2 regions of the Streptomyces sp. NPDC000134 genome follow, and region 2 is predicted to be linked to the other one. Evidence: riboswitches for the same ligand, from Rfam matches in the RefSeq annotation. Region 2 holds a riboswitch; the other holds the start of a gene.
The links. A riboswitch is a leader RNA that binds a small molecule or an ion and turns the genes downstream of it on or off. The one in region 2 is predicted to bind glycine.

Region 1 (4,039 bases), on a different contig from region 2:
CCGCCAGGGCGGTCACCCGGGCCTTGAGGGCCGCCGCGTCGTACGACGGCTTGAGCGCCTCGGCGATCACGTCCGCGACCTCGGCGAAGTCCTCGGCGGTGAAGCCGCGGGTGGCCAGGGCCGGCGTACCGATGCGCAGACCGGAGGTCACCATCGGCGGACGCGGGTCGTCGGGGACGGCGTTGCGGTTGACCGTGATGCCGACCTCGTGGAGGCGGTCCTCGGCCTGCTGCCCGTCCAGCGCGGAGTCGCGCAGGTCGACCAGGACCAGGTGGACGTCGGTGCCGCCGGTCAGGACGGAGACGCCCGCCGCCTTCGCGTCGTCCCGCACCAGGCGCTCGGCCAGGATGCGGGCGCCTTCCAGGGTACGGCGCTGGCGCTCCTTGAACTCCTCGCTCGCGGCGACCTTGAAGGCGACCGCCTTGGCGGCGATCACGTGTTCCAGGGGACCGCCCTGCTGACCGGGGAAGACGGCCGAGTTGATCTTCTTGGCGAGGCCGGCCGTGGAGAGGATCACACCGCCGCGCGGGCCGCCGAGGGTCTTGTGGGTCGTGGTGGTGACCACGTGCGCGTGCGGCACCGGGTTGGGGTGCAGGCCCGCCGCGACCAGACCGGCGAAGTGCGCCATGTCGACCATCAGGTACGCGCCGACCTCGTCGGCGATCCGGCGGAAGGCGGCGAAGTCGAGCTGCCTCGGGTACGCCGACCAGCCGGCCACGATCAGCTTCGGCCGCTTCTCCTTGGCGAGCCGCTCGACCTCGGCCAGGTCGACCAGGCCGTCCTCGCCGACGTGGTAGGGGACGACGTCGTAGAGCTTGCCGGAGAAGTTGATCTTCATGCCGTGGGTCAGGTGCCCGCCGTGGGCGAGGTTCAGGCCCATGATCGTGTCGCCGGGCTTGAGCAGCGCGAACATCGCCGCCGCGTTGGCCTGGGCGCCGGAGTGCGGCTGGACGTTGGCGTGCTCGGCGCCGAACAGGGCCTTCACCCGGTCGATGGCGATCTGCTCGACCACGTCGACGTGCTCGCAGCCGCCGTAGTACCGGCGGCCGGGGTAGCCCTCGGCGTACTTGTTGGTCAGGACCGAGCCCTGGGCCTCCATCACCGCGGCCGGCGCGAAGTTCTCGGAGGCGATCATCTCCAGGGTGGACTGCTGGCGGTGCAGCTCGGCGTCGACGGCGGCGGCGACGTCGGGGTCGAGTTCGTGCAGGGGCGTGTTCAGGAGGGTCATCGCGAAGGGCTCCTCAGCCTGCCGAGAAGGCGGTGTACTCGTCGGCGGAGAGCAGGTCGCCGGGTTCGTCCGCGACCCGCACCTTGAACAGCCAGCCGCCCTCGAAGGGCGCCGAGTTGACCAGCGACGGGTCGTCGACGACGTCCTCGTTGACCTCGGTGACCTCACCGGAGACGGGGGAGTACAGGTCGGAGACGGACTTGGTCGACTCCAGCTCGCCGCAGGTCTCGCCCGCGGTCACGGTCGCGCCGACCTCCGGGAGCTGCACGAAGACGACGTCGCCGAGCGCGTTGGCCGCGTGCTCGGTGATGCCGACCGCCGACACGCCGTCCTCGGCGGTCGACAGCCACTCGTGCTCCTTGCTGTAACGAAGCTGCTGGGGGTTGCTCATGGCCTGAATTCTCCTGTATGCGGGGGTGTGCTGGTGCATGCGGGACCGGTGGGACCGCTGGTGAGCAGGGCGGATGTGCCCAGGGTCACGTGCGAGGGCCCGGGGGCGGTGGCTACTTCCGGCGCCGGTAGAACGGCAGTGCGACGACCTCGTACGGCTCGTGGGTGCCCCGGATGTCGACGGCCACCCCCGGCGTCCCGGGTGCCGCGTGCGCCGCGTCGACGTACGCCATCGCGATCGGCCTGCCCAGGGTGGGGGAGGGGGCGCCGGAGGTGACCTCGCCGATCACCTCGCCGCCGGCCACCACCGCGTACCCGGCGCGCGGGACCCGGCGGCCCTCGGCGATCAGGCCGACCAGGACGCGCGGGGGGTTCCGCTCGGCGCGGGCGGCGGCCTCGGCGAGCGCCGCGCGGCCCACGAAGCCGCCCTCCTTGTCGAACTTGACCACCCGGCCGAGCCCGGCGTCGAACGGCGTCAGGGCGGTGGTCAGCTCGTGCCCGTACAGCGGCATCCCCGCCTCCAGGCGGAGGGTGTCCCGGCAGGACAGGCCGCAGGGGACCAGCCCGGCCGAGGCGCCCGCCTCGGTCAGCGCCTGCCACAGCTTCCCGGCGTCGGCGGGGTCGACGAACAGCTCGAAGCCGTCCTCGCCGGTGTAGCCGGTCCGGGCGATCAGCGCGGAGACGCCGGCGACGGTGCCGGGCAGACCGGCGTAGTACTTCAGCCCGTCCAGGTCGGCGTCGGTGAGCGAGGCGAGGATGCCGGGGGAGGCGGGGCCCTGCACGGCGAGCAGCGCGTAGGCGTCCCGGTCGTCGCGGACCTCGGCGTCGAAGCCGGCGGCGCGCTCGGTCAGGGCGTCCAGCACCACCTGGGCGTTGGCGGCGTTGGCGACCACCAGGTACTCGGCCTCGGCGAGCCGGTAGACGATCAGGTCGTCGAGGATGCCGCCGTCCTCGCGGCAGATCATGGTGTAGCGGGCGCGGCCGGGCTTCACCCCGCCGATGTCGCCGACCAGCGCGTGGTCCAGCAGCGCGGCGGCGCCGGGGCCGGTGACCGCGATCTCGCCCATGTGCGACAGGTCGAAGAGGCCGGCGGTGGTCCGTACGGCCTGGTGCTCGTCGCGCTCGGAGCCGTAGCGCAGCGGCATGTCCCAGCCGGCGAAGTCGGTCATGGTCGCGCCGAGCGCGCGGTGCACGGCGTCCAGCGCGGTGCGGCGGGGTTCGGTACTGCTCATCGGTCGGTCGTCTCCCAGGACAGGACGGCAGGGCGAGGAAGGTCCTCCCCATCTGTCATCGGGACCTGAGAGGTTCGCCGTGACCGCGCGGCGGTCAGGACTTGCACCTTGGGTGGGGCCGCCGGGGCGGCCCGCTTTTCAGATGTGCCTCGCCCGCGCGGTGACGGGGCCTGAGAGATTCAAGGGAGGGACTTGCTCCTTCGGCGCCCCGGTCGGTGACCGGGGACTCTCCCGCGCGGGTTCGAACGGCCGGTATGCAGTTGGCGCGCACATCATTGCACGACCGGTCGGACTCTGGCAGACCGTGATCTGTAACCGGCTTGTGGCAGTAAGCGCACGAAAATTCGAGACACCCCGCATTACCTTCTCTTTACACTCGACGGGGATGGGAACTCGTGAACCGCCCCAGGGGAGGACGATCACGGTGAACAGGACCACGGCGTACGCCGCCACCACGGGTCTCGCGCTGCCCGAGCAGCCCGTCGGCCCGGCCCGCGAGGCGCGCGCCCCGCTGCCCGCGTCCACCGTCCGCGACCTGCGCGAGCGGTCCGGACGCGGTCCGCACGCCCTGCTGTTCGGCCCCCGCGACCTCGCCGTGGTCACCGGGCTGCCCGGCAGCGGCAAGTCCACGCTGATGCGGCGCACCGTGCGCGGCCGCCGCGTGGACTCCCAGGACACCCGCGACCGCTGGGACGCGCGGATGCCCCGCCTCCTGCCGTACGCGGTCTACCGCCCGCTCGTCCGGCTCGCCCACTACGCCGGGCTGCGCCGCGCCCTGCGCTCCGGCGAGGGCGTCGTGGTGCACGACTGCGGCACCCAGGCGTGGGTCCGCCGCTGGCTGGCCCGCGAGGCGCGGCGCCGGGGCGGCACCCTGCACCTGCTGCTGCTCGACGTCGACCCCGAGCAGGCCCTGGCGGGACAGCGCGAGCGCGGCCGGGGCGTCTCCGGGTACGCGTTCTCGCGGCACCGCGCGGCCGGCGCCCGTCTGCTGCGCTCGGTGGAGCGGGGCGCGCTGCCGGCCGGCGTGCGCGTGGTCCTGCTCGACCGGGCGGCGGCCGACGCCCTGCACCGGATCGGGTTCACGGGCTGACCGGCCGCGGGCGCGGCCGTACGGGTTAGCCTTTTCAGCCACATCAGCGGTTCCACACAGGCGGTAGGCAGATGGACTTCCCGGCGGGCTTCTCCGCGG
Region 2 (4,039 bases):
TCGGACGCGCCGGAGGCCGGGGCCTCGGGGCGGAGGCACTGAGAGCGGCGGAGGGGGCGGGTCGAGCGGGAGGACGGAAGCAACAGGGGGGTGACGTGGTCAGGCCGGGTCTTCCTGGCCTGCCAGGGTGCCGAAGGTGCGGTCGGGGAGGTCGGGCGGGGCGGCGATGTCCAGGCCGTAGTGGTGGTAGAGCTGGAGTTCCTGCTCGGGGGAGAGGTGGCGGCCGACGCCGAAGTCCGGGGCCTCCCTGATCAGGGAGCGGTCGAAGGGGACGCGCAGGGCGCCGTCCACGAGTTCGCTGGGCTCCAGCGGCACGAACGCGTCCCGGCTGAACAGCCCGGTGCGTATCGCCGCCCACTCGGGCACCCCGGTGGCGTCGTCGAGATAGACCTCGTCGACGGTGCCGATCCGGGTGCCGTTGCGGTCGAACGCCTTGCGGCCGATCAGGTTGCGCGGATCGATGTCGGTACGCACGGGCCCTCCACGTGGTCGCAAACCATCCGGTGAATCATCCGTAAGCACTACAAAAGAGCAGAATCCGGAGGACGGCCACTCGAACGAGCGGTCGTTGACCGCGCTGGTAGGCTGGCACACGGCTGCTGACCCCGTGCGGGAGAGTCCTCCAGGCTGTATCGGAGGCGCCGAAGGAGCAAATCCTCCCCGGAATCTCTCAGGCCCACGTACCGCACGGACGAGGTCACTCTGGAAAGCAGAGCGGGTGTCGACGGCTTCCGCTCTCACCGACGGTGAAAGCCGGCAGCCCTCGGGCGGCCCGGTGAAGCTCTCAGGTGCAGATGACAGAGGGGGAGGCCGTCCGGGCACCCGTGCCGTGGTGCCCCTCGCAGGTCGCGTCAGACCAGGAGGCCTCCGCAATGACCGCCCCTCGCATCCCGCTCACCGAACTCGAACAGGGCATACCGTTCGAGCAGCGCCACATCGGCCCCGACCACGGGGCCCAGGCCAAGATGCTCGCGCAGGTCGGCTACGGGTCGCTCGACGAGCTGACGGCCGCCGCCGTGCCGGAGGCCATCCGCAGCGCCGAGGCGCTGGACCTGCCGGGCGCCCGCTCCGAGGCCGAGGTACTGGCCGAGCTGCGCTCGCTGGCCGACCGCAACCAGGTGCTCGACTCGATGATCGGGCTCGGGTACTACGGCACCTTCACGCCGCCCGTGATCCTGCGCAACGTGATGGAGAACCCGGCCTGGTACACGGCCTACACGCCGTACCAGCCGGAGATCTCGCAGGGCCGCCTGGAGGCGCTGCTGAACTTCCAGACCATGGTCGCCGACCTCACCGGCCTGCCGACCTCCGGCGCCTCGCTGCTCGACGAGGGCACCGCCGCCGCCGAGGCGATGGCGCTGTCCCGGCGGCTGGGCAGGAACAAGAAGGGGCTGTTCCTGGTCGACGCCGACGCGCTGCCGCAGACCATCGCCGTGATCCGGACCCGCGCCGAACCGACCGGTGTCGAGGTCGTCGTCGCCGACCTCGGCGACGGCATCCCGGCCGAGGTCGCCGAGCGGGAGATCAACGGCGTCCTCATCCAGTACCCGGGCGCCTCCGGAGCCGTACGCGACATCAAGCCCGTCATCGACCGGGCGCACGAGCTGGGCGCGCTGGTCACCGTCGCCGCCGACCTGCTGGCGCTGACGCTGCTGAAGTCGCCCGGCGAGCTGGGCGCCGACATCGCGGTGGGCACCACCCAGCGGTTCGGGGTGCCGATGGGCTTCGGCGGACCGCACGCCGGTTACCTGGCCGTCCAGGAGAAGATGGCCCGCAGCCTGCCCGGACGGCTGGTCGGCGTCTCCGTGGACGCGGACGGCAACCGGGCCTACCGGCTCGCCCTGCAGACCCGTGAGCAGCACATCCGCCGGGAGAAGGCCACCAGCAACATCTGCACCGCGCAGGTGCTGCTGGCCGTGATGGCCGGGATGTACGCCGTCTACCACGGGATGGACGGCCTGCGCGGCATCGCCCGCCGCACCCACCGCTACGCGTCGATCCTCGCCGCCGGCCTCACCGCGGGCGGCGTCGAGGTGGTCCACGGCGCCTACTTCGACACCGTCACCGCCCGGGTGCCCGGACGCGCCGCCGAGGTCGTCGCCGCCGCCCGGCGGAACGGGGTGAACCTGCGCCTGGTCGACGCCGACCACGTCTCCGCGGCCTGCGACGAGACCACCACCCGGGCCCAGGTGGGCGCGGTGTGGACGGCGTTCGGCGTCGAGGGCGACATCGAGGCGCTGGACGCGGCCACCGAGGACGCGCTGCCCGCCGGGCTGCTGCGCGAGGACGAGTGCCTGACCCACCCCGTCTTCCACCAGCACCGCTCCGAGACCGCGATGCTGCGCTACCTGCGCCGCCTGGCCGACCGCGACTACGCGCTGGACCGCGGCATGATCCCGCTGGGCTCCTGCACCATGAAGCTCAACGCCACCACCGAGATGGAGCCGGTGACCTGGCCTGAGTTCGGGCAACTGCACCCCTTCGCGCCCGCCGAGCAGGCCCAGGGCTACCTCAAGCTCATCCGCGAGCTGGAGGAGCGGCTCGCCGACGTCACCGGCTACGACAAGGTCTCCCTCCAGCCCAACGCCGGGTCCCAGGGCGAGCTGGCCGGACTGCTCGCCGTCCGCGGCTACCACCGGGCCAACGGCGACGAGCAGCGGACCGTGTGCCTCATCCCGTCCTCCGCGCACGGGACCAACGCGGCCAGCGCCGTGATGGCCGGCATGAGGGTCGTCGTCGTCAAGACCGCCGAGGACGGCGAGATCGACGTCGAGGACCTGCGGGCCAAGATCGAGCAGTACCGTGACGAGCTGGCGGTGCTGATGATCACGTACCCGTCCACGCACGGCGTGTTCGAGGCCCATGTCGCCGACATCTGCGCCCAGGTCCACGAGGCCGGCGGCCAGGTGTACGTGGACGGCGCCAACCTCAACGCCCTGGTCGGCCTCGCCCGGCCCGGCCACTTCGGCGGCGACGTCTCGCACCTGAACCTGCACAAGACCTTCTGCATCCCGCACGGCGGCGGTGGTCCCGGCGTCGGCCCGGTCGCCGTACGGTCGCACCTGGCGCCGTACCTGCCCAACCACCCGCTGCAGCCCGCGGCCGGACCGGAGACCGGGGTCGGGCCCGTCTCGGCGGCGCCCTGGGGCTCGGCCGGCATCCTGCCCATCTCGTGGGCGTACGTCCGGCTGATGGGCGGCGAGGGGCTCAAGCGCGCCACGCAGGTGGCGGTGCTGTCGGCCAACTACATCGCCAAGAGGCTGGAGCCGCACTACCCGGTGCTCTACACCGGGCCGGGCGGGCTGGTCGCGCACGAGTGCATCATCGACCTGCGCCCGCTGACCAAGGCGACCGGCGTCAGCGTCGACGACGTGGCCAAGCGGCTGATCGACTACGGCTTCCACGCGCCGACGATGTCCTTCCCGGTGGCCGGGACGCTGATGATCGAGCCGACCGAGTCCGAGGACCTGACCGAACTGGACCGGTTCTGCGAAGCGATGATCGCCATCCGCGCGGAGATCGAGAAGGTCGGCTCCGGTGAGTGGCCCGCGGACGACAACCCGCTGCGGGGCGCGCCGCACACCGCCGCCGCGCTCGGCGGGGAGTGGGAGCACGCCTACGGCCGCGAGGAGGCCGTCTTCCCGGGCGGGGTGTCGGCCGCCGACAAGTACTGGCCGCCGGTGCGCCGGATCGACCAGGCCTACGGCGACCGCAACCTGGTCTGCTCCTGCCCGCCGCTGGACGCGTACCAGGACTGACGCCCCTACGTCACCGTCACCGAAGCCTCACGCCGGGTACGCGTGGGTCTGGGTCGCCTTCACGGCGGCCCAGACCGGCGTGCCCGGGTGGAGGCCCAGTTCGGCCGCGGCGACCGTGGTCAGGTCGGCGGCCAGCGGGAGTTCGCCGGTGAGGTCGGCGCGGATCTGGTCGCCGTGCGTCTCCAGGCCGGCGACCTCGCAGCGCCAGAGGTTGCGGGCACTGGCGCCGGCGGGCCGCTCCCCGTACAGGGTGACGGCACCGGGCGGGAACGCCACGAAGA

Region 1: it holds a riboswitch for glycine, as region 2 does, so the genes downstream of both, gcvT (glycine cleavage system aminomethyltransferase GcvT) here and gcvP (aminomethyl-transferring glycine dehydrogenase) in region 2, are expected to answer to the same signal.

The regions. Positions count from the first base shown of each region.
Region 1 is NZ_JBIAZN010000013.1:30,089-34,127, forward strand. Features, by position in the region: gene glyA (serine hydroxymethyltransferase) at 1-1,228, opposite strand, end outside; gene gcvH (glycine cleavage system protein GcvH) at 1,242-1,619, opposite strand; gene gcvT (glycine cleavage system aminomethyltransferase GcvT) at 1,732-2,850, opposite strand; glycine riboswitch at 2,999-3,094, opposite strand; gene ACFY32_RS20530 (AAA family ATPase) at 3,275-3,940, shown strand; gene ACFY32_RS20535 (enhanced serine sensitivity protein SseB) at 4,012-4,039, shown strand, end outside.
Region 2 is NZ_JBIAZN010000008.1:10,306-14,344, forward strand. Features, by position in the region: gene ACFY32_RS13455 (DNA polymerase IV) at 1-42, shown strand, start outside; gene ACFY32_RS13460 (PRC-barrel domain-containing protein) at 100-474, opposite strand; glycine riboswitch at 601-696, shown strand; gene gcvP (aminomethyl-transferring glycine dehydrogenase) at 873-3,758, shown strand; gene ACFY32_RS13470 (ABC transporter ATP-binding protein) at 3,786-4,039, opposite strand, start outside.